One region of the Aquincola agrisoli genome, then DNA from elsewhere that is predicted to be linked to it. Evidence: predicted binding sites of a transcription regulator. Region 1 holds the regulator's gene; the other holds the start of a gene.
The links. The regulator HrcA, encoded in region 1, represses chaperone genes, less so after heat shock. The targets are predictions, from matches to a motif close to TTAGCACTCNNNNNNNNNGAGTGCTAA.
Positions count from the first base shown of each region.

Region 2: rpoH (RNA polymerase sigma factor RpoH) is a predicted target of HrcA. The motif match lies at 8,722-8,748, and genes of this name have one in related genera.

Region 1 is NZ_JAZIBG010000028.1:382,811-394,514, forward strand. Features, by position in the region: gene V4F39_RS13510 (methyl-accepting chemotaxis protein) at 1-1,307, shown strand, start outside; gene V4F39_RS13515 (substrate-binding periplasmic protein) at 1,370-2,170, shown strand; gene V4F39_RS13520 (hypothetical protein) at 2,279-2,647, opposite strand; tRNA gene V4F39_RS13525 (tRNA-Ile) at 2,943-3,019, opposite strand; gene hrcA (heat-inducible transcriptional repressor HrcA) at 3,062-4,093, opposite strand; gene V4F39_RS13535 (NAD kinase) at 4,163-5,038, shown strand; gene recN (DNA repair protein RecN) at 5,045-6,802, shown strand; gene rapZ (RNase adapter RapZ) at 6,810-7,748, shown strand; gene V4F39_RS13550 (LON peptidase substrate-binding domain-containing protein) at 7,745-8,368, shown strand; gene mutY (A/G-specific adenine glycosylase) at 8,380-9,465, opposite strand; gene V4F39_RS13560 (dynamin family protein) at 9,462-11,489, opposite strand; gene mutM (bifunctional DNA-formamidopyrimidine glycosylase/DNA-(apurinic or apyrimidinic site) lyase) at 11,626-11,704, opposite strand, start outside.
Region 2 is NZ_JAZIBG010000028.1:211,114-222,817, reverse strand. Features, by position in the region: gene ctaD (cytochrome c oxidase subunit I) at 1-1,381, shown strand, start outside; gene V4F39_RS12725 (cytochrome oxidase small assembly protein) at 1,389-1,508, shown strand; gene V4F39_RS12720 (cytochrome c oxidase assembly protein) at 1,548-2,135, shown strand; gene V4F39_RS12715 (DUF2970 domain-containing protein) at 2,132-2,362, shown strand; gene V4F39_RS12710 (cytochrome c oxidase subunit 3) at 2,401-3,285, shown strand; gene V4F39_RS12705 (twin transmembrane helix small protein) at 3,337-3,555, opposite strand; gene V4F39_RS12700 (SURF1 family protein) at 3,574-4,302, shown strand; gene V4F39_RS12695 (SCO family protein) at 4,247-4,972, shown strand; gene V4F39_RS12690 (COX15/CtaA family protein) at 4,976-6,121, shown strand; gene cyoE (heme o synthase) at 6,147-7,100, shown strand; gene V4F39_RS12680 (SCO family protein) at 7,085-7,705, shown strand; gene rpoH (RNA polymerase sigma factor RpoH) at 7,755-8,675, opposite strand; gene V4F39_RS12670 (CHASE domain-containing protein) at 8,841-11,704, opposite strand, start outside.

The DNA of each region.
Region 1 (11,704 bases):
GCCAGGCGCAACAGCAGGTCGAGCAGATCACCCGGGACTACGGCGCCCGCGTGGCCTACTGGCAGGGCCGCCTGCCGCCCGAGATCGACCACCAGCTGCTGGTGCGGCAGCACGAGACGGCCGAGCGCTTCATCGACACCGCCCGGCAGCAGGTGCTGGCGCCGCTGGCGCAAGGCCGCGGCGCCGAGGCGGGCCGCGGCCTGGCCGCAGCCGATGCGCTGTACCGCGCCCACCGGGCCAGCGTCGACGAGACCGTCCGCCTCGCCACCGACTTCGCCACGCGCAACATGGCGGGCTTCCAGCAGACGCGCCTGCACGGTTCGCGCACGATGCCGCTGACCACCCTGCTGCTGGTGGTCATGGCCATGGGTTGCTACCTGCTGTCGCGGCGCAGCATCCTGGCGCCGCTGCGCGAGAGCGCCGCGCAGGCCCGGGCGGTGGCCGCCGGCGACCTCTGCGCCACGGTGCAGGTGGTGCGGGCCGACGAGATCGGCGCCCTGCAGTCCGCGCTGAACGAGATGACGGGGCAGCTCGCGCACATCGTGGGCGACGTGCGCAACGGCATCGACGCCATCGCCGCCGCCTCCGCGCAGATCGCGCATGGCAACCAGGATCTCAGTGCGCGCACCGAGCAGCAGGCGGGGCAGCTGCAGCAGGCGGCCTCGTCGATGGACGAGATGGCCTGCGCGGTGCGCGCCAACGCCGACCGTGCCCGCGGTGCCAACGAGCTCGCGGTCAATGCCTGCGGGGTGGCGGGCGAGGCGGGGCAGGTGGTCGGCCGCGTCGTGTCGACCATGGCCGAGATCCGCGACGCCAGCCGCCACATCGCAGAGATCACGGGCGTGATCGACGGCATCGCGTTCCAGACCAACATCCTCGCGCTCAACGCGGCGGTGGAGGCGGCCCGGGCCGGCGAGCAGGGGCGCGGCTTCGCCGTCGTCGCCGGCGAAGTACGCCTGCTGGCCGGGCGCTGCGCCGAGGCGGCCAAGCAGATCAAGCGGCTGGTCGACACCAGCAACGCCCGCGTGGAAGCCGGCCATGCGCTGGTGGGCAGCGCGGGGCGGACGATGGACGACGTGGTGGCGCAGGTGCAGGGCATGACGCGGCTGATCGCCGACATCGCGGCGTCCAGCGGCCAGCAGGACGACGGCGTGCGCCAGATGAATGCCACCGTCACCGGACTCGACGCCACGACGCAGCAGAACGCCGCGCTGGTCGAGCAAACGGCCGCCGCCGCGGACAGCCTGCGGCAGCAGGCCGGGCGCCTGGCCGAGGCGGTCACGGTGTTCCGCCTCCAGGCGGCTTGAGCAGCCACGGACCGCACGCCGCGGGCCCTAAGATGGATGAACCGGTCCACCAGGAGGTGTCGATGCCTTCCCCCACCACCAAGCGATCCCGGCTGGTCGGCTCGCCATCGGGCTGGGCCAGGATGCTCGCGCTGGCCGTCATGCTCGTGGCCGGACCGCCGCAGGCGCAAGCCGGGGCTGAAACGATCGTGGTGTACGGCAGCGACCAGTTCCCGCCGGTCTCCTACCTGGCCGAGGGCAAGGCCGAGGGCGTGTTTCCGGCCATCCTGGCCCGCCTCGAGAAGGAAACCGGGGACCGCTACGACATCAAGCTCATGCCCTGGGCCAGGGCCTACTGGATGGCGGAACAGGGCAAGGGCGCCGTCGCCAACATCTCCTGGAACAGCGAGCGCGAGAAGTTCCTCGACTTCTCCGTGCCGATCTACCCGGCGGAGGTTGTGCTCGTGGTGAAGAAGGGCCAGGAATTCCCGTTCACGAAACTGTCCGATTTGCACGGCAAGCGCATCGGCGCCGGGCTGGGATCGAGCTACCGCGACGAGGTGGACCAAGCGATCGCCAGCGGCCTGATCAAGGTGGACCGCGACCCGAACCAGCTGAGCCGGTTGAACAAGCTGCTCGCGGGCCGGGTGGACGCCATCTTCGTGGGCACCGGCCGTCCGGGCGTGAAGGCGATGGTCGAGTCAGCGCCGCAGCCCCAGGCGCTGGAGGAACAGCTCGTGGTCCTGCCCAGGCCGGTCACCGTGGATCCGCTGTACCTGGCCATTCCCAAGTCGATGAACAAGAAGGACGCGCTGGCCCGGCTGAACGCCGCGTACCTCAAGCTGCGCAACAGCGGCCAGTTGGACGATCTGCTGCCGAAGTAGCGGGGGCGCCTCGGCGCTGGACGGCCACCCAGCGCCCCGGCTCGGCCAGGGCCGCAGACAGACGCGAACACCCCGGGCTTGGCGCCGTCCGGAGGTCGAGCCCCACCCTTATGGCTTGGTCGCCGCGCCGTCTTGCACGGCGACCGTGGCCGCAGGTGCCGATGCCACGGGCGCAGGGGCTGCCGGCACCGTGGCAGCAGCCGGATCCAGCACGACGTTGACCGACTCCGGGTACTTCCACATCGCGCCGGTCATCATGTCCACGATGCCGAGGTCGAGAAAGATCCCGCCGACCACCCCTGCTGCCTGCGTCTTGCTGACCAGACGAAGGGTCTTGTCTTCATGGCCCTGCGCCTTGCAGAGCAGGATGATGTCGCGCGCTCCCTTGCCCACCGTCAGCGTCTGCTGCGAGCGGGTGACGGTGCCCAGTTCAACGCCCTCGCGCGAAGCCACGCAACGCGCTTCTTTCGGGTCCATCGAGATGATGATGGACTGCGACGTGCCATCGGTGATCGATGCGCAGCCGTTGAGGAGAACGACGGCGGCCGCGGCTCCAACTATTTTTTTCATGCACGTGCTGGCTGTCGGCCAGTTCCATTGACGCCCCTCCGGCGCAACCAGATGTTACGGTCCGGTCTCATAGATGAGCCGTGCCACTATTTGCCTGGCATGGAACCGCGGAGGCGTGCTTGGCGGCGTGCCGTTGACGCGCTGGCAACCGACGCCGCCAGCTCGGAAGTACGGCACGTGGCCGAGCTGCGTCCAGCGCTATTGGTAGGCCGTGTTGGACTTGAACCAACGACCAAAGGATTATGAGTCCTCTGCTCTAACCGACTGAGCTAACGGCCCCCTGGGGAAAGCCGCGGATTGTAGGAGCGCCGGCGCGGGCCTTCAGCGAGGCTGCGACAGCGCGTTGCCGACCAGCCGGGACGTGATGTCGACGATCTGGATCATGCGGTCGTAGTCCATGCGCGTGGGGCCGATCACGCCCAGCGTGCCGACCACCTGCCCGTCGACCTCGTAGGGCGCGCTGACGACCGACAGCTCCTCGAACGGCACGACGCGGCTCTCGCCGCCGATGTAGATGCGCACGCCCTCGGCCCGGCTGCTGACGTCGAGCAGGCGCATCAGCTGCGTCTTCTGTTCGAACAGATCGAACATCTTGCGCAAGGAGCCCATGTCGTTGCCAAAGTCCTGCACCGCCAGCAGGTTGCGCTCGCCGCTGACGACGACGCGGTCGGTGTTTTCCTCCAGCGCCTCGCCGCCGGCCTGCACGGCCGCCTTCATCAGCGCGGCGATGTCGCCGCGCAGGGCCTCGATCTCGTGCTGCAGGCGCTCGCGCACGCCCTCGATCGTCAGGCCGGCGTAGTGCGCGTTGAGGAAGTTGGTGGCCTCCACCAGCTCGCTCTGGCTGTAGTCGCGCGCGGTGAAGATCACGCGGTTCTGCACGTCGCCATCGGGCGCCACCAGGATGAGCAGCACGCGCCGCTCGCCCAGCCGCAGGAACTCGATGTGGTGGAAGACGCTGGTCTTGCGCGGCGCGGTCACCACGCCGACGAAGTTCGACAGGCTGGACAGCATCTGCGCGGCCGTGGCGATCACGCGCTTGGGCTGGTCCGGCTGCAGATGGCCGCTTGCCGCGGCCATGTCGGCCGGCACGTCGCCCAGGCCCAGGGGCCGCGCGGTCAGCATGGCATCGACGAAGAGCCGGTAGCCGCGCGCCGTGGGCACGCGGCCGGCGCTGGTGTGCGGGCTGGCGATGAGGCCCATGTCCTCCAGGTCGGCCATCACGTTGCGGATGGTGGCCGCCGAGAGGTCGAGGCCCGAGGCGCGGGACAGCGTGCGCGAGCCCACAGGCTGGCCGTCCGCGATGTAGCGTTCGACCAGGGTCTTCAAGAGGGTTTTGGCGCGCTCGTCGAGCATGATTTTTCATTGTACGGAAGCGCGCCGCGCCCCGGAGCCGCCACACGGTGATGGTGTAATCGACGCGCTATGGGGAACCGCTTCCGTCACGCCGCCATCGTCGGCAAGTACCAGGCGCAGGGCATGCGTGCGCTGCTGGAGGAGATCGCCCAGTTCCTGCTGAGCCGCGGCCTCGAAGTCTCGATGGAACGTGACACGGCGCACAACACCGGCCTCTCGGCCGACTACGGTGCGTTGTCCACGGCGGAGATGGGCGAGCGCTGCGACCTGGCGGTCGTGGTTGGCGGCGACGGCACGATGCTCGGCATCGCCCGCGAGCTGGCCCGGCACAACCTGCCGCTGGTCGGCATCAACCAGGGGCGGCTGGGCTTCATCACCGACATCACCGTCGGCCAGTTCCGCGAGGCGCTGGCGCCGATGCTCGACGGCGACTACGAGGAAGAGCACCGCAGCATGCTCGAGGGCGGCGTCTGGCGCGACGAACGCCCGATCTTCGAGAGCATGTCGCTCAACGACGTGGTGGTGAGCCGGGGCGCGACGGCCAGCATGGTGGAGCTGCGCATCCACATCGGCGACGAGTTCGTCGCGAACATGCGGGCCGACGGCCTGATCATCGCGTCGCCCACCGGCTCGACCGCGTACGCCCTGTCGGCGGGCGGGCCGATCCTGCATCCGGGCATCGCCGGCTGGGTGCTGGTGCCGATCGCCTCGCACACGCTGAGCAACCGGCCGATCGTGCTGCCCGACGCGGCGGAAATCGCGGTCGAGATCGTCGCCGGCCGCGACGCCTCGGCCAACTTCGACATGCACAGCCTGACCAGCCTGCTGCACGGCGACGAGGTGCGTGTGCAGCGCTCGGCGCACAAGGTGCGCTTCCTGCACCCGCGCGGCTGGAGCTACTACGCCACGCTGCGGCGCAAGCTGCGCTGGTACGAAGGGGTCTGACCGCCCATGCTGCGCCGCCTGGCCCTGCGCGACTTCGTCATCGTCCCCGCCCTGGAGATCGACCTCGAGCCCGGCTTCTCCGTGCTCACCGGCGAGACTGGCGCGGGCAAGTCCATCCTGATCGACGCGCTGCAGCTGGCGCTGGGCAGCCGCGGCGATGCCGGCGTGGTGCGCGAAGGCGCCGCCCGCGCCGACATCACCGCCGAGTTCGACCTGCCTGCCTCGCTGGCCGGCTGGCTGGTGCAGGCGGGCTTCGATGCCGGCGCCGACGAAGGGTTGCTGCTGCTGCGCCGCTCGATCGACGCGCAGGGCAAGAGCCGGGCATGGGTCAACGGCAACGCGGCCACGCTGGCGCAGTTGCGTGAGGCCGCCGAGCACCTGCTCGACATCCACGGCCAGCACGCCTGGCAGAGCCTGACGCGGCCGGCGGCGGTGCGTGCGTTGCTGGATGCGCAGGCCGGCGTCGACCCCCGGCCGCTGGCTGATGCCTGGTCCGCGGTGCGTGCGGCGGCGGATGCGCTGGAAGCGGCGCGTGCGCAGCACGACGGCATCGAACGCGAACGGGAGCGGCTCGCCTGGCAGATCGGCGAGGTCGCCAAGCTCGCCCCGGGCGAGGGCGAATGGGACGAGATCAGCACCGAGCACCAGCGCTCTTCCCATGCGCAGGCGCTGCTCGACGCCGCGCGGCAGGCCCTCGACGCGGTCGCCGAGGCCGACACCAGCGCCGACGGCCTCACCTCGCGGGCCCTCGATGCGCTGGCCGACGTGGTGCACCACGATCCCCAGTTGGCCGACGTGATCGAGGTGCTGCGCGGCGCGCAGGCCCAGCTCGAGGACGCGGCGCACACGCTGCACGTCTACCTGGGCCGCACGGAGGTCGATCCGCAGCGGCTGGCCGCGCTCGACGAGCGCATGGGCGCCTGGATGAGCCTGGCGCGGCGCTACCGCCGCCCGCCGTCCGAACTGCCCGCGCTGCTCAGCCAATGGCGCGCCGAACTCGCCGCGCTCGACGCCGCGGCCGACCTCGAGGCGCTGCAGCGGGCCCATGAGGGAGCCCACCGCGCCTACCTCGACGAAGCCCGGCGCGTGAGCCGTGCCCGTGCGGCGGCCGCCGGCCCGCTGGGCGAGGCCGTGACGCTCGCCATGCAGCAGCTCGGCATGGGCGGCGGCCGCTTCGAGGTGGCGCTGCTGCCGCAGGAGGCTCCGCAGTCCTACGGCCTCGAGTCGGTGGAGTTCCGCGTCGCGGGGCATGCGGGCAGCACCCCGCGCGCACTGGCAAAAGTGGCCTCGGGCGGCGAGCTCTCGCGGCTCGCGCTGGCGATCGCAGTGACCACGGCGGCGCAGGACGACGAGGGCGCCGGCACCTTGATCTTCGACGAGATCGACGCAGGAGTCGGGGGCGCGGTTGCCGACACCGTGGGCCGGCTGATGAAGCAGCTCGGCCGGCGCCGCCAGGTGATGGCCGTGACGCACCTGGCGCAGGTCGCCGCCTGCGCCGACCGCCACTTCGTCGTGTCCAAGGCCGCGCAGCGCGGCATCACGACGAGCGACGTGCAGCCCGTGGCCGGCGAAGCCCGTGTGTCCGAGGTAGCACGCATGCTGGGTGGCGACCGCCTCGCCACCAGCCTGGCCCATGCAGAGCAGCTGCTGGCCCACGCGGGCCTGGCACCCGCCGCGGCGCCCGACGCTCCCGCCAGCCCGCTGCGCCGCAAGCCGGCGCGCAAGTCCGCCACCGCCTCGTCCCGCAACCGCTCACGCGCCTGAGTCCACCATGAGCCCATCCGCCGTGCCCGACACCGCCGACACGCCCAGCGCGATGCGCGAGGTGGTGCTCGTCACCGGCATCTCCGGCTCGGGCAAGTCGGTGGCGCTGCATGCGCTGGAAGACGCCGGCTACTTCTGCATCGACAACCTGCCGCCCGAACTGCTGCCGGCCTTCCTGAGCATCGAACGCAACCGCTTCGACCGCCGGGTGGCGATCGCCGTCGACGTGCGCAGCGCGGGCTCCCTGCCGCACCTGCTGCCGCTGCTCGACCGCCTGCGCGGCGAGGGCGTGGCGATCCGCGCGCTGTTTCTCGACGCCAGCACCGACGCGCTGGTGCGCCGCTTCTCCGAAAGCCGCCGGCCGCACCCCCTGTCGACGCTGCCGGCGGCCTCGCTGCCGGCCGGCACCGACCCGGCCAGCGACGGCCGGCGGGCGCTCGTCGACGCGATCGAGCTCGAGCGCGAGCTGCTGGCCGAGCTGCGCGAGGTGTCGACGGTCATCGACACCAGCCAGCTGCGGCCCGCGCAGCTGCGCCAGTGGCTGCGCGACCTGGTCGGCGCGCAGCGCGGCGGGCTGACGCTGGTGTTCGAGTCCTTCGCTTTCAAGCACGGCGTGCCGCTCGATGCGGACTATGTGTTCGACGTGCGGGTGCTGCCGAATCCTTTCTACATCCGCGAGCTGCGCCCGCTGACGGGCCGCGACGCCGGTGTCGCGGCCTACCTCGAGGCACAGCCCGAAGTGCCCGAGATGCTGCAGCAGATCGGCGACTTCATCGAGCGCTGGCTGCCGGCCTTTGAGGACGACCAGCGCAGCTACCTCACGGTGGCCATCGGCTGCACCGGCGGCCAGCACCGCTCGGTCTATCTGGCGGAACAGCTCTCCCGCCGATTCGCCGCACGCAGCGCCACGCTGCTGCGCCACCGCGAACTGGACGCACGCGAGTGAACGACGCCATCCCGCTGTTTCCGCTGCAGACGGTGCTGTTCCCCGGCGGGCGGCTCAACCTCAAGGTCTTCGAGGCGCGGTACCTCGATATGGTGGGCAACTGCCTGCGGCAGGCCTGCCCGTTCGGCGTCGTGTGCCTGACGGCCGGGGGCGAAGTGCACCGCAAGGAAAAGGCCGCCGAGGGTGGGCGCGTGCGCTTCGAGGACACCGGCGTCCTGGCCCGCATCGATGAGGTGGATGCGGACCAGGCCGGCATCCTCCACATCCGCTGCAGCGGACTGCAGCGGTTTTCGCTCGGCGAGCGCAGCCAGCAGGCCGACGGGCTGTGGCTCGCGGACGTCTCGCCGCTGCCCGACGACGAGCGGCTGCCGCCGCCCGATGACCTGCAGGCCAGCGTGAAATCGCTGCGCGAGGCGATCGACGCGATGCGCCGGCAAGGGGCGGAGCCCTTCATTCCGCCCTATCGCTTCGACGAGGCCGGCTGGGTCGCCAACCGGTGGTGCGAGATCCTGCCGGTCTCGCTGGCGGCCAAGCAGCGCCTGATGGTGCTCGACGACCCGCTCGCGCGGCTGCGGCTGGTCGACGAGTTCCTGCGCAACCAGGGCGTGGTCGACGGCTGACAATGGCGCGGCTACGCCGCCGCGGCGAGCAGCTTGCGGATCGGTGCCGGCAGCCCCAGCCCCAGCGCCTCGGCCCGCGTGAACCACCGGCCCGCCGGCAAGGCCGACTCGATCTCCGCCAGCGCCGGCCCCTGCAGTGCCGCGGGCAGCACGTGCTGCCACGGCTGCAGTGCCCAGTCGAAATGCGTCAGCACATGCTCGAAGGCCGGCAGCGCCGTACCCTGGCCTGGCCAGGACCGGCTGTGCGCCATCGGCAGCGCAAGCTCGTCGTACAGCGGCAGGCTCCACAGCCCGGCCCACACGCCGGTCGCGGGGCGCTGGACCAGCCACACCCGCTCGCCCTGCTGCAGCCACAGCAGCGCGTTGCTGCGCCGGCCGCGCTTGAGCTTGCGTGTCTTGACCGGATAGCGCTCGGGCAGGCCTTCGCGCTGCGCCACGCACACCGGCTGCAGCGGGCACAGCAGGCACTGCGGCCGGCGCACGCTGCACACGCCCGCGCCGAGGTCCATCAGGCCCTGCGTGTAGGCCTCGACGCCGGTGGCCGGCAACAGCGCCTCGGCCTCGCGCCACAGCGCGCGCTCCTCGGCGGCGAGCGCCAGGTCACCGCCAAAACCCAGGGCCCTCGACAGCACCCGCTTGACGTTGCCGTCGAGGATGGCCGCGCGTTCCCCGAAGCAGAAGGCGGCGATGGCGGCCGCGGTCGACCGGCCGATGCCGGGCAAGGTCGCCAGCAACGCGCTGCTGGCGGGGAATGCGCCGCCGTGCACCGCCACCACCGCCTGCGCGCAACGGTGCAGGTTGCGGGCGCGGCTGTAGTAGCCCAGCCCGCTCCACAACGCGAGCACGTCGTCCAGCGGCGCGGCCGCCAGCGCCCGGACGTCCGGGAACCGGTCCAGGAACCGGGGGTAGTAGGCCAGCACCGTGCTGACCTGCGTCTGCTGCAGCATGATTTCCGAGAGCCACACGCGGTAGGGGTCGCGGGTGCCCTGCCAGGGCAGGCCATGGCGGCCATGGGCGCGCTGCCAAGCGACCACCCGCTCGGCGATGCCGCCCGGCGGCAGCGCGCCGGCGGCGGCGGGGTCGACGACGGCGCTCACCCGGCGACCGCTTGGCTGTGTTCGCTGCGCACCGGGGGCATGCGGGCCGGCGGCGGGCTCTCGTCGGCGAAGGCCAGCGGGATGTCGACCGGCGCCGACAGGTGCCGCGCCCGCTCGCGCAGCAACGCCGCCTGGGCCTGCACATGCTCGCCCACCGCCTGCCAATGCAGATCCTGTGCCTCCAGCTCGGTGATCCGCTGCGCCAGTTCGCCGGCCGCGCCGTGCGCACGCTCCAGCGTCTCGCGGCGGCGCTGGAACGCCCGGCGCCGGTCGCGCAGTTGGACATCGACCTGCGTCGTCGCGGTGTGGCTCCAGCGCTGCAGATCGCCGACGGCCTGTTCGAGGATCACCTCCAGCTTGGACAGCAGCATGCGGCGGAACTGGTCCATCTGCCGGCCGTCGCCCAGCCGCAACGCATAGGGCAGGCCCAGGTAGCGGCCGTAGTTGCGCTCGATCAGGTCGATCTCCGCCAGCGCCTGGCCCTGCGAGGGTGCCGCGCCCGGCGCCAGCGCGAAGCCGAATTCGCTGTTGAGCTGCTGGTAGCTGGCGGTGAGCATGGCCTGCATCTCGGCGCCCTGGTCCGCGGCCCGGTGCAGCAGCATGCGCAGCCGTACGCACAGCGCGGCGAACGCCTTGCGGGCATGGAGGTTCAGTAGCCGCCCCGTGGCCTCCGACTGCATGCGGGTAACCTCCTCGCGCAGCCGCTCGGCCGACAGCAGCCGCGCCACATCGCCGACCAGCCGGCCCTGCACCGAGCGCAGCGCGGCCAGGCGCGAGGTGCAGCGCTCGAACTCCTGTGCTTCGGCGTCGAGGCGGTCGATCGTCCACTGGACCTTGGCCGCGCTCTTGCCGCGAACGTCGCGCAACTCCTGGAGCTGCTCGTGGAGCTGGCGGCGCTGGTCGGCCACCCGCCGCAGGGCCTGCGTCTCGACGGTGGTGCAGCCATCGCAGACCAGTCCGGCCAGTACCTCGTGCCGGCGCGGCAGCAGCCGGTCGACCAGCGCCTCCTCCAGCGCCGGCAGGCCGCCCGCGGCATCGTCGGCCTGCGCTGGCTCGATGCGGCTGGTCAGCGCCTGGCGGGCCGACAGCGGGAAGACGCCCGACACCGGCACGTCGAGGGTCTGCGCGACGGTGGCGCACTGGCGGTCGATCTGCGCCTGCACCGCATCCGGCGGCAGCAGCGGATCGGCCAGCGTATCTATCTTGTTGAGCACGACGTAGCGCGCCGCGCCCAGCCCCCCGAGGTGATCGCGCCAGACAGCCAGCTCGGACTGCGTGACGCCGGTGTCGGCACTCAGCACGAACACCACCGCATGGGCGCTGGGCAGCAGGGAGAGCGTGAGTTCCGGCTCCGCGCCCACGGCATTCAGGCCGGGCGTGTCTAGCACGATCAGTCCGCGGCGCAGCAGCGGATGCGGGTAGTTGACGACCGCATGCCGCCACGCGGGGATCTCGACGAGGCCGTCGGCCCGCGTCGGCAGCCCGCTGCCCTCCTGCGCATCCTCCTCGTGCGGCACCAGGCCCAGCGCCCTTGCCTCGGCGAGCGGCACGGCCTTGGTCCGGGTGAGTTCCTGCAGCGCCTCGGCCATGCGCTCCGGCGCGTCGGCATCCAGGCGCATGCGCTGCCACAGCGCGGGTTGCGCGCGCAGCTCCGACAGCGGCGTGGCGTCGCCGCGCGTCTCGATCGGCAGCAGCGCCAGCAGCGGCGGCAGCGCTGCGTCGTGGCCCAGCTCGACCGGGCACATCGTCGTGCGGCCGGGCGACGCCGGCAGGATCCGGCGGCCGGTGTCCGCGAAGAAGATGGCGTTGATCAGTTCCGACTTGCCCCGGGAGAACTCGGCCACGAACGCCACCACCAGCTGCTCGCCGGCCAAGCGCGCCCGCAGGGTGGCCAGCACCTGCGACAGGCTGGCATCGAGCAGGCCGTCCGCGGCCAGCGCTTCCTGGAAGGCGACCGCCTGCTGCTCCAGGCCCTGCCGCCAATCGGCCTGGGCATCGAGGTGGCGGGCAAAGGTGAATTCCATGCGGCGTGGGGCAGTGCGAACGGGCTGGCAAGCGGGGGAAGGGCCGGCTGGCGCGGCCCGGACGGCCGGGCAGCAGGCATCGGTCGATGCTAGCGCATGGCCGAACGCCGCCTGCGGCGCCACGGCCGCCCACGTGCTACCGCTTTTGACACGCGGCGCAGAAGAAGGTCGAGCGCTGGGCTTGCACCAGCCGCCGGACCGGCGCTGCGCAACGG
Region 2 (11,704 bases), 170 kb from region 1:
GCACGGCCTGATCATGGTGTTCGGCGCCATCATGCCGGCCTTCGTCGGCTTCGCGAACTGGATGATCCCGCTGCAGATCGGCGCGTCCGACATGGCCTTCGCGCGGATGAACAACTTCAGCTTCTGGCTGATGATCCCCGCGGCGATCATGCTGGTGGCGTCGTTCTTCATGCCCGGCGGCGCCCCCGCGGCCGGCTGGACGCTTTACGCGCCGCTGACGCTGCAGATGGGCCCGTCGATGGACGCGGGCATCTTCGCGATGCACATCCTCGGCGCGAGCTCGATCATGGGCTCCATCAACATCATCGTCACGGTGCTGAACATGCGCGCACCCGGCATGACGCTGATGAAGATGCCGCTGTTCTGCTGGACCTGGCTGATCACCGCGTACCTGCTGATCGCCGTGATGCCCGTGCTGGCAGGCGCGATCACGATGACGCTGACCGACCGCCACTTCGGCACGAGCTTCTTCAGCCCGGCCGGCGGCGGCGACCCGATCATGTACCAGCACATCTTCTGGTTCTTCGGGCACCCCGAGGTCTACATCATGATCCTGCCGGCTTTCGGCATCGTGAGCGCCATCATCCCGGCGTTCGCGCGCAAGCGCCTGTTCGGCTACACCTCCATGGTGTACGCCACGGCGTCGATCGCCATCCTGTCGTTCATCGTGTGGGCGCACCACATGTTCACGACCGGCATGCCGGTGACGGGCCAGCTGTTCTTCATGTACGCGACCATGCTGATCGCGGTGCCCACGGGCGTGAAGATCTTCAACTGGGTCGCCACGATGTGGCGCGGCTCGATGACCTTCGAGACGCCGATGCTGTTCGCGGTCGGCTTCATCTTCGTGTTCACGATGGGCGGCTTCACCGGCCTGATCCTGTCCACCGCGCCGGTCGACATCCAGCTGCAGGACACTTACTACGTGGTGGCGCATTTCCACTACGTGCTGGTGGCCGGTTCGCTGTATGCGCTCTTTGCCGGCGTGTACTACTGGGGCCCGAAGTGGACCGGCGTGATGTACAGCGAGACACGCGGCAAGATCCACTTCTGGCTGTCGCTGATCTTCTTCAACATCACGTTCTTCCCGATGCACTTCCTGGGCCTGGCCGGCATGCCCCGCCGTTATGCCGACTACCCGATGCAGTTCGCCGACTTCAACATGATCGCGTCGATCGGCGCGCTGGGTTTCGGCCTGATGCAGGTGTACTTCTTCCTGTTCGTCGTCGTCCCGATGATGCGCGGCAAGGGTGAGCCGGCTTCCCAGAAGCCCTGGGACGGTGCGGAAGGCCTGGAGTGGGAAGTGCCTTCGCCGGCGCCTTTCCATACTTTCGAGAACCCGCCCAAGCTCGACGCGACGGCGACCCGCATCGTTGGTTGAGAGCGGCATGGCAGCGTCGACACCCGAGCAGCGCAAGGCGAACGTCCGGCTGGGCCTGATCCTGGCGTCCGTTGCCCTGGTGTTCGCGCTCGGTTTCATGGCCAGGATCTGGCTGGCGGGGGGCTGAGCCTTGAGCAGGCCGAGTGAATCGTCACGGACGTCCGCCATGCGCGGCGACAACCTGCGCATGGTCGGCAAGCTCGCGGTCATCGCGGGCCTGATGTTCGGCTTCGGCTACGGGCTGGTGCCGATGTACCGGCACATCTGCGCGGCGCTGGGCATCAACGTGCTGTCCCTGACGGAGCGCCAGGCCACCGCCTACAACGCCGGGTCGTCCGGCAAGGTCAACACGCAGGTCGACACGACGCGCACGATCACCGTGGAGTTCGATGCCAACGCACGCGGGCCCTGGGACTTCAAGCCCGCCGTGCGTTCGATGCAGGTGCATCCGGGCGAGATGTCCACCGTGATGTACGAGTTCCGCAACATCCAGCAGCGCGAGATGGCTGCGCAGGCCATCCCGAGCTACGCCCCGAAGCAGGCCACGGCCTACTTCAACAAGCTCGAGTGCTTCTGCTTCAACGAGTACAAGCTCCAGCCCGGCGAGGCCAAGAACTGGCCGGTGGTGTTCGTGATCGACCCGAAGCTGCCGAAGGACGTGACGACGATCACTTTGTCGTACACCTTCTTCGAAGTGCCGGGCAAGGACAAGAGCGCTGCGGCCGAAGCGGGTGCCGGGGAGCCCCGGTCATGACGTCCGGGCTGCGTGAAGCGGCTCGGCGCAAGGGCTCGTTCCTGCACGCGCTGAAGGCGGTGGCCTGGTCGTTCTTCGGCGTACGCAAGAACAGCGAGTATGAGAAAGACGTGAACCGGCTCAATCCGCTGCACGTCATCGTGGCAGGCCTGCTGGCCGCCGCGGTGTTCGTGGCGGGCCTGGTTCTCTTGGTGAAATGGGTGGTGGGCAGCGGCGTCGCCGCCTGACCATCGCGACAACAGAGTAGGTTCGAGGAGAAGCGAGCATGTCGGCAGCGACGCATCAAGGGACAACACCCTACTACTTCGTTCCGGGCCCATCGAGGCATCCGGTGATGGCCGCGATCGGCCTGTTCTTCGTGATCCTGGGTGCGGGCCAGTGGGTCAACGGCCACCAGTGGGGCGCGTACTCGGTGCTGTTCGGCCTGATCTGGTGGGCCGTGATCCTGTTCCAGTGGTTCGGCGACGCGATTCGCGAGAGCGAAGGCGGCCTCTACGGCGCACGCATTGACGTGTCGTTCCGTTGGAGCATGGCCTGGTTCATCTTTTCCGAGGTGATGTTCTTCGGTGCGTTCTTCGGCGCGCTGTACTGGGCCCGGGTCCATTCCGTGCCCAGCCTGGGCAGCCTGGAAAACGCGTTGCTCTGGCCTGATTTCAAGGCGGTCTGGCCGAGTGCCGGCGGTGGCGTCACCGCGTCGCCCGCGGGCACCGTGGAGCCGTTCTCGACGATCGGGCCGTGGCCGTTGCCCACGATCAACACGGCGCTGCTGCTGACCTCGGGCGTCACGCTCACCATCGCCCACCATGCGCTGATCGCCGGCCATCGTGCCAAGACGATCCTGTGGATGTGGATCACGGTGTTGCTGGGCCTCGTCTTCTTGTTCGTCCAGGGCTATGAGTACGCACACGCCTACAAGGACCTGAACCTCAAGCTCAGCTCTGGCGTCTTCGGTTCCACCTTCTTCCTGCTCACCGGCTTCCACGGTTTCCACGTGTTCGTCGGCATGCTGATGCTGCTGTTCATCACCCTGCGGCTGATGAAGGGGCATTTCACGCCGGAGCGCCATTTCGGCTTCGAAGGGGCCGCGTGGTACTGGCACTTCGTGGACGTGGTGTGGCTGGGCCTCTACATCGTCGTGTACTGGTTGTGACGACGCAGGCCGCCGGCCTTCCTGCATGAGAGCGCCGCCCGGCGCTCTTTTTCATCGTGGGATGCCGGTCGGCTCGATCCAGCCCATCCAATAGGAAAACAGGATGAACAGGAACAGGGCGACCGACAACCCGACGCGCACGGCCAGGGCGCGTGCCATCCGGTTGTCGCGTCGTGGCTGGCCGGGGCGGGGCCTGCGCAGCATGAACAGCCCCGCACTGGCCAAGGCCGCCAGGATGCCGAGCAGCACCAGCGCAATGATGATTTTCATGGGGCAGGATTGTCTCTGATGCGCGTTCACCGCCGCCGGCTCGTGGCCGCCATCGCCGCCTTGCTGGCCGTGGTGCTGACCGCGCGGTTGGGCTTCTGGCAGGTCGACCGGGCGGCGGAGAAGACCGCGCTGCAGTCCGCCATCGACGACAGGGGGGCCCAGCCCCCGTTGCCGGCCGAGGCGCTCGCGCGCACGCCGGCGGAAGCCGACAGCCAGTACCACCGGCGGGTGCAGCTCACGGGCCGCTGGGCCGCTGCGTCGACGGTTTACCTCGACAACCGGCAACTGCATGGCCGTCCGGGGTTTTTCGTGATGACGCCCCTGGTGCTGCCGGACGGCTCGGCCGTGGTGGTGCAGCGGGGCTGGCAGCCGCGCGACCAGGCCGATCGCACGAAGGTGGTCCCAACCCCGACGCCCGCCGGCGAGGTGGCCGTCGCCGGCCGCATCGCCCCGCCGCCGGCCCGGTTGTACGAATTCGAGCAGCCCGGCGCGGAACGCATCCGGCAAAATCTGGATCTCGATGCGTACGCGCGTGAAACGGGTTTGACGCTGCGCCCCCTGTCGGTCTGGCAGACCGATGGCCCCCCCGATGGTCTCGAACGCGATTGGCCGCAGCCGGCGGCCACGGTGGCCCGCCATCAGGGGTATGCCTTCCAATGGTTCGCGCTGAGCGCGCTCGTCGCAGGTCTTTATGTCTGGTTCCAACTCTTCCGCCCCTGGCAGCAGCGTCGTCGGCGTGCCGGCTGACCCGGTCAGCTTCACCGTGCACTCGATGCCGGACCCCCGTGCGGCGGCATCGGACGCCTCGCAGCAGCGCCGCACGGCCCTGGGCCGGCTCAAGATGCTGATGGTGCTGCTGGTGTGCGCGTCGCCGGTGATCGCCTCGTACTTCACGTACTTCGTGATCCGCCCGCAGGGTCGCACGAACTACAGCACACTGATCCAGCCGGTTCGGGAGCTGCCCGCCGCGCTGCCGTTGGCGAACCTCGAGGGCCAGCCGGTGCCTGCCACGTCGTTGAAGGGGCAGTGGCTGCTGGTGGTGGTGGGTGACGCGGCGTGCAGCGAGGCCTGCGAGAAACGCTTGTTCCTGCAGCGTCAGCTGCGCGAGATGATGGGCCGCGAGCGAGAGCGCATCGACAAGCTGTTCATCGTCGACGACGTTGCGGCGCTGCGGCCCGAGCTTCGGGAGGCGCTGGCCGCGACGCCCCCGGCCACCGTGCTGCGCGCGCCGCGCGATGCGCTGGCGCAGTGGCTCGCACCGGAGGCGGGCCAGCCGCTGGAAGCGCACCTGTACATCGTCGATCCGATGGGCAACTGGATGATGCGTGCGCCGGCCGATCCGGACCCGGCCAAGCTCAAGAAGGATCTCGAGCGGCTGCTGCGGGGCTCGTCGAGCTGGGATCAACCGGGGCGCTGAGCCATGACGCTGGTCGATTGGTCACCCATGCTGCACCTGGCCGTGCTGGGCCTGGTGCTGGCTGCCGCGCCGCTGGCGTGGATTCGGGCCCGCCACCGTGGCGCGTCGCCCGCCCAGCGGCTGCGGGCGCTGACGCTGCTGACGCTCTTCTTCACCTTCGACCTCATCGTCATCGGTGCCACGACGCGGCTCACCGACTCGGGCCTGGGCTGCCCGGACTGGCCCGGCTGCTACGGCAGCGCCAGCCCGCTGGGCGCGCGCGAGGAGATCCACGCGGCGCAGACCGCCATGCCGACAGGCCCGGTGACGCACGGCAAGGCCTGGATGGAGATGGTCCACCGCTACGTGGCGATGGGGGTCGGCGTCCTGATCATCGTCATCGCTGCCGGCAGCTGGCGGGATCGCCGCCGGCGCGCCGGGCATGCACCGTCGCCCTGGTGGGCCACCACGACGCTGGTCGCCGTGTGCCTGCAGGGCGCCTTCGGGGCGCTGACCGTGACGATGAAGCTGTACCCGGCCATCGTGACGCTGCACCTGCTGTTCGGGCTCGGTCTGCTCGCTCTACTGGCGGTACAGGCGGAGGCCTTCGATCCCCGCCCCCTCCGGCTGTCGCGTGCCCTGCAGGCCGGCGTGGTCGCCGTGGCGCTGCTCAGCGTGCTGCAGATCGCGCTCGGCGGCTGGGTCAGCACGAACTACGCGGTGCTGGCCTGCCGCGATTTCCCCACCTGCCAAGGCAGCTGGTGGCCGGAGATGGATTTCGAACATGCCTTCACGCTGCGCCGGGAGCTGGGGCAGACGGCGTCAGGGGCCTACCTGCCGTTCGCCGCCTTGACGGCGATCCACATGGCGCACCGGCTGATGGCGGTGGTGGTCCTGCTGGCGCTCGGGCTGCTCGCCTGGCGCCTGCATGCCCATGCCGACAGGTCGGCGCGCCGGATGGCGCTCGGCCTGTTGGCGATCATGGCCTGGCAATTCACCACCGGCCTGTCCAACATCGTGCTGGGCTGGCCCATCGTCGCCGCTGTGTGCCATACGGCAGGCGCTGCGGCGCTGGTGTTGCTGCTGGCCCGCCTGATGGCCCGTTCGCTGCAGGCCCTGCCGCTGGCCGATCCTTCCGCCGATGCGCGCGCCATCCGCGCGCCGGCCTGAGCGCCTTCCTACAATCGTGTCCCTCATGACCGCCTCCTCGCCTGCTGCTCCGAGCTCCGCTCCCGGCCGCCCGACCGGTCCGCTCGCCTCTCCGGCGCAGCCGGCCTCCCGCGTGCGGCAGTTCTATGCGCTGACCAAGCCGCGCGTGGTGCAGCTCATCGTCTTCTGCGCCGTGATCGGCATGCTGCTGGCGGTGCCGGGCATGCCCCCGCTGGTGGTCGTGCTGCCCGCGGCCGTCGGCATCTGGCTCGTCGCCGCGGCCGCGGCGGCGTTCAACTGCGTCGTCGAGCAGCAGATCGACGCGAAGATGGCCCGCACCGCCTGGCGGCCCACCGCCAAGGGCGAACTGACAAACGTCCAGACGCTGCTGTTCTCGGCCACGCTCTGCGCCGCCGGGTGCGCGATGCTGTACCTGCTGGTGAATCCGCTGACGATGTGGCTGACGCTGGCGACCTTCGTCGGCTACGCCGTGATCTACACGGTCGTGCTCAAGCCGATGACGCCGCAGAACATCGTGATCGGCGGCGCTTCGGGCGCGATGCCCCCGTTGCTCGGATGGGCGGCGATGCGCGGCGAAGTCGGCGCCGAGGCGTGGCTGCTCGTGCTGATCATCTTCCTGTGGACGCCGCCGCACTTCTGGGCGCTGGCGCTGTACCGCGTCGAAGACTACGCACGGGCGGGGCTGCCGATGCTGCCGGTGACCCACGGCGCCGAATTCACGCGCCTGCAGGTGCTGCTGTACACGCTGGTACTGTTCCCCGCCACGCTGCTGCCCTACCTCTACGGCATGAGCGGCCTGATCTACCTGGCGGCGGCCTCGGCGCTGGGCGTGGCTTTCATCGCCTATGGCTTCCGACTCTGGCGCTCTTACAGCGATGCGCTGGCGCGCCGTACCTTCCGTTTTTCCATCCTGCACCTGGCGCTGCTGTTTGCTGCGCTGCTGCTGGACCACTACCTTGGCCCATGGCTCTCCATCTGACCCTTTCACGACGTGCGTGCCTCGCCGCCGGCGTCTCCGCCTTGCTGGCGCTGGCGGGCTGCGACAAGCTGTCGCCGACGCCGAAAACCGCGTTCAGCGGCGTCGACATCACCGGCGCGGAGTACGCGCAGAAGCTCGCGCTGCCCGACCCGGACGGCAAGCTGCGCACGCTCGACGAATTCAAGGGCAAGGTCGTGGTCGTGTTCTTCGGTTTCACCCAGTGCCCGGACGTGTGCCCGACCACGATGGCCGAGCTGGCCGAGGTGAAGCGCTCGCTGGGGGCTGACGGTGACAAGGTGCAGGGTGTGTTCGTCAGCGTGGATCCGGAACGTGACACGCCCGAGCTGCTGAAGGCCTACGTCACGAACTTCGATCCCAGCTTCGTCGCGCTGCGCGGCACGCCGGAAGAGACGAAGGCCGTCGCCCGGGAATTCAAGGTCTTCTACAGCAAGGTCCCGGGCAAGACCGAAGGCAGCTACACCGTCGACCACACGGCGGGTTCGTACCTCTTCGATCCGCAGGGCAAGGTGAGGTTGTTCACCCGCTACGGCAGCGGTGCGCAGTCGCTGGCTTCCGACATCAAGGCGCTGATCGCCGGCGCATGATGAAAAACGGCCCCCGCAGGGGCCGTCAGGCAACGAGGAACGAGCAGGCTCAGCCGGCGATCGGTTCCAGCGCCTTGCGCATCTTCTTCATGGCTGCGACTTCGATCTGCCGGATCCGCTCGGCACTCACGCCGTATTCGGCCGCCAGCTCGTGCAACGTCATGCCGCCGGTGGTGTCGTCGTTCACCTTCAGCCAGCGTTCCTCAACGATGCGGCGGCTGCGGGCATCGAGCGCATCGAGCGCACGCACGATGCCGTCGCCGGACAGCGCATCGCGGCGCCGGCTCTCGAGCACCCGCGTCGGCTCCTGGCTGTCATCGGCCAGGTAGGCGATCGGCGCGTAGCTCTCCTCGCCGTCGTCGTTCTGCGGCTCGAGTGCCACATCGCCACCCGACAGCCGGGTTTCCATTTCCAGCACTTCTTCGGGCTTGACGTTCAGCGCTTCTGCCACCGACGCCACCTCGGCGCTGGTGAGCGTGCTGCGGTGGGTCTGGCCTTCGGCGGCATCACCCTTCAGGCCCTGCTTCATGGAGCGCAGGTTGAAGAACAGCTTGCGCTGGGCCTTGGTTGTCGCCACCTTCACCATGCGCCAGTTCTTCAGGATGTACTCGTGGATCTCGGCCTTGATCCAGTGCATGGCGTAGCTAACCAGCCGTACGCCCTGATCGGGATCGAAGCGCTTGACGGCCTTCATCAGCCCCACATTGCCTTCCTGGATCAGGTCGCTCTGCGGCAGGCCATAGCCCAGGTACTGCCGCGACAGCGACACCACCAGGCGCAGGTGCGACATCACCAGGCGTCCGGCGCTCTCGAGGTCGCCGTTGTCGCGCAGGTTGCGCGCGAAGCGGCTTTCTTCCTCCTGCGTCAGCAGGGGGATGCGGTTCACCGCCGAGATGTAGGCGTCGAGGTTGCCGATAGGCGGCACCAGCGCCCAGGGGTCACGCACGGCGATCGCGGAGGCATTGGTCATGTTCATGGTGTTTCGAGGGGAGGATCCCCAGAAGGTTCCAGGCATATTAGCACTCGACATCGAAGAGTGCTGACGGGACCATCTATCGCAACAATAGCCTCGGATGAAATCAGCCAAGTAGACGCCGATGCTGATAGCAACTACTCACATTCAAGCCAAACCCGCTCAACCGAAGCGGGTTTCCAGGGCCTCCAATTGCTCGTCCAGCACCGCCAGGATTTCCGCGACGTTCACGGGCTTGGTCAGGTACTGCGCGGCGCCGGCGACCAGCGCTTCCTGGATGCGGGCCGTCGTCGCGTCGGCCGACACCACGACCACCGGGATGTCCGCCGTGTCGGGGTCGGCCTTCAGGTGGTGCAGCAGCTCCAGCCCGTCGATGTCGGGCAGGTGCATGTCGAGCAGCACCAGGCTCGGACGCTCGATGCGGATGGCGGCGAGGCCGTCCAGGCCGGTGCTGGAGATCTCGAGCTGGATCTGCGGCCGCTGCGCGAGGATGCCGCGCATCACCTCCGCATTGGTCTCGTTGTCCTCGACGTAGTGGACGATGCGCCGCCGGTAGAACGCCTGCGTGGGCAGATCGCCTTCCGCGAGCGAGCGCGGCAGGCCGCCGTCGCGCGCCCTCGGCAGCTGCAGCACGAAGGTGGAGCCCACACCCTCGACGCTGCGGGCCCGCAGCGTGCCGCCCATCAGCTCGGCGAGCCGCTGGCTGATCACCAGGCCGATGCCGGTGCCTTCCTCGCCCGAGGCCTCCCGGCCCAGCCGGTTGAACGGCTGGAACAATTCCGCGAGCTGCTGCTCGTTCATGCCGAGGCCGGTGTCGCTGACCTCGACCTGGACCGTTTGCGCATCGTGCAGCCGCGTCGTGAGGGTGACGCGGCCGCCGTGCTCGTTGTACTTGATCGCGTTCGACAGCAGGTTGGTCATGATCTGCTTGACACGCGTCAGGTCGCCGGTGACCACACGCGCCTGCGGATCGAGCTGTTCGTGGACCACGATGCCCTTGCGCTGCGCGGTGTGCTCGAGCAGCGAACGGGTCGCACGCAGCAGCTCCGGCACGTCGAGCGTTTCGGTCTGCAGCTTCAGCGTGCCGGACTCGATGCGCGACAGGTCGAGCGTGTCGTTGATCATGTGCAGCAAGTGCCAGCCCGCATGCTGGATCTGCGCGGTCCATTCGGTCTGGTGCGCGGCGAGCGGCTGCTGGCGGTCCAGCTCGAGCAGTTGCGCAAAGCCGAGCATCGCGTTCAGCGGCGTGCGCAGCTCGTGGCTCATCCGGGAGAGGAAGTCGCTCTTCGCGCGGTTGGCCGCCTCGGCGCTCTCGCGTGCGCGTTCCGCCTCCTGCAGCCGCAGGTGCTCGGTGATGTCCTCGACCACCCCCACCAGTCGGTGCGGCAGGCCGGCGGCATCGCGCAGCACGGTGATCACCACCGACACCCACACCGTGCGGCCGTCGCGCGTCACGTAGCGCTTCTGCCGCCGCACCATCGGCATCTCGCCCCGCACCAGCCGCTGGTTCAGCTCGACGTCGAACGCGCGGTCGTCCTGGTGCGTCAGCAGCATCGCGTCCATGGACTGCAGTTCCTCGGCGCTGTAGCCCGTCATCTCGCGCAGCCGGGGGTTGGACTCGCGGATGCTGCCCTCCAGGTCGGTGTAGATGACGCCGATCGGGACGTGATCGAGCATGTTGCGGAAGCGCTGCTCGCTCTCCCGCAGCGCCGCTTCGGTGCGCTTGCGCTCGCCCACCTCGCGCAGCAGGTCGGCCGTGCGCTCCGTCACCGCCATCTCGATGCGGCGCGCCCGGCCGGTCACCGTCAGCAGCAGCGCGCCCACCATCGCGGTGGCCAGCAGGCCCACGACGGAGAACGGCCAGGCATTGCCCAGCCCGCTGCTGCCAGCGGCGCTGCCGTCCTGCGGGCGCACCCGGATCTCCCATTGCCGGCCGGCGAATTCGACCGGATGCACGTGCACATGCATGCGCTTGCGCTGCCGGCCGTGCTCGCAGCCCTCGTCGCCCGCCAGCCGCACCATCGGTGCCTGCGGGGATGTGTCCACGATGCACAGCGCCATCGGCGCGGCCAGCGTTGCCGCCACGGCGCGCACGTGGTCCTCCAGCCGGAGCGTCACGAACGCCACGCCCCGCGCGGCCTGCGCACGCTGGGCGTCGGTGGCGGGTGCCCCGTCGTAGATCGCCTGGTACACGACGAGGCCGACGCCGCCCTGGGTCAGCAGGAAGCCGGGGCTGGCGGCCGGCTGGCCGCTGCGCATCGCTTCATGGATGGCGTCGCGCGCCGGGGCGACCGACAGCGCGTTGGCGCCGACGGCGCGCCGGTTGCGCTCCAGCGGCTCGATGTAGCGGATCGCCACCACGTCCGGCTGGCTGGCAGCGTCGGCGACGCCGCCGTCGGACCGGTCGAAGATACGGAAGTCAGGCTGGCCCTCGGCGCGCACCCGGGCTTCGAAGGATGCGATCTCGTGGCGCGACAGCCGCTCGCTCCAGCCGATCGCCTGCAGGCCGAGCGACGGCGCCAGCCAGGCGGAGGTGGCCCGCTGGAATTCCGCCGCCGACACCGCTTCCGACGCGACGAAGATGCCGTTGACCGCTTCGAGCGCCCGCAGCGGCTCGCGCAGCCGCGCGATCATCGCGCTGGAAGCGCTGGCCGCCTCCCGCTCGAACGCGGCCCGCTCGCGGTCTTCGTCGAACTGCGCCATCTGCCGGATGCCCAGGGCCATCAGCAAGGTCACGACCAGCAGCGGCAAGCCGACGGTCAGGCGCCGCGGGGCCCAGTCGGTGCGGGGGCGGCCGATCAAGGTCAGCGCGATCGGCGCGCCGATCATCGTGCCGAGCGTGTCGCCGGCCATCCAGGTCCACCACGTGACCAGCCGCGCGCCCGCTGGCAGGTAGCCCGCCGCGCTCATCGACGCCACGGCCACCGTCGCGCTGATCTGGCAGCCGACCACCGCCCCCAGGAGGTAGAAGCGCAGCAGGTCGCGGGGCTCGGTCAGCACCACGGGCTGGCTGACGCAGCGGCGCA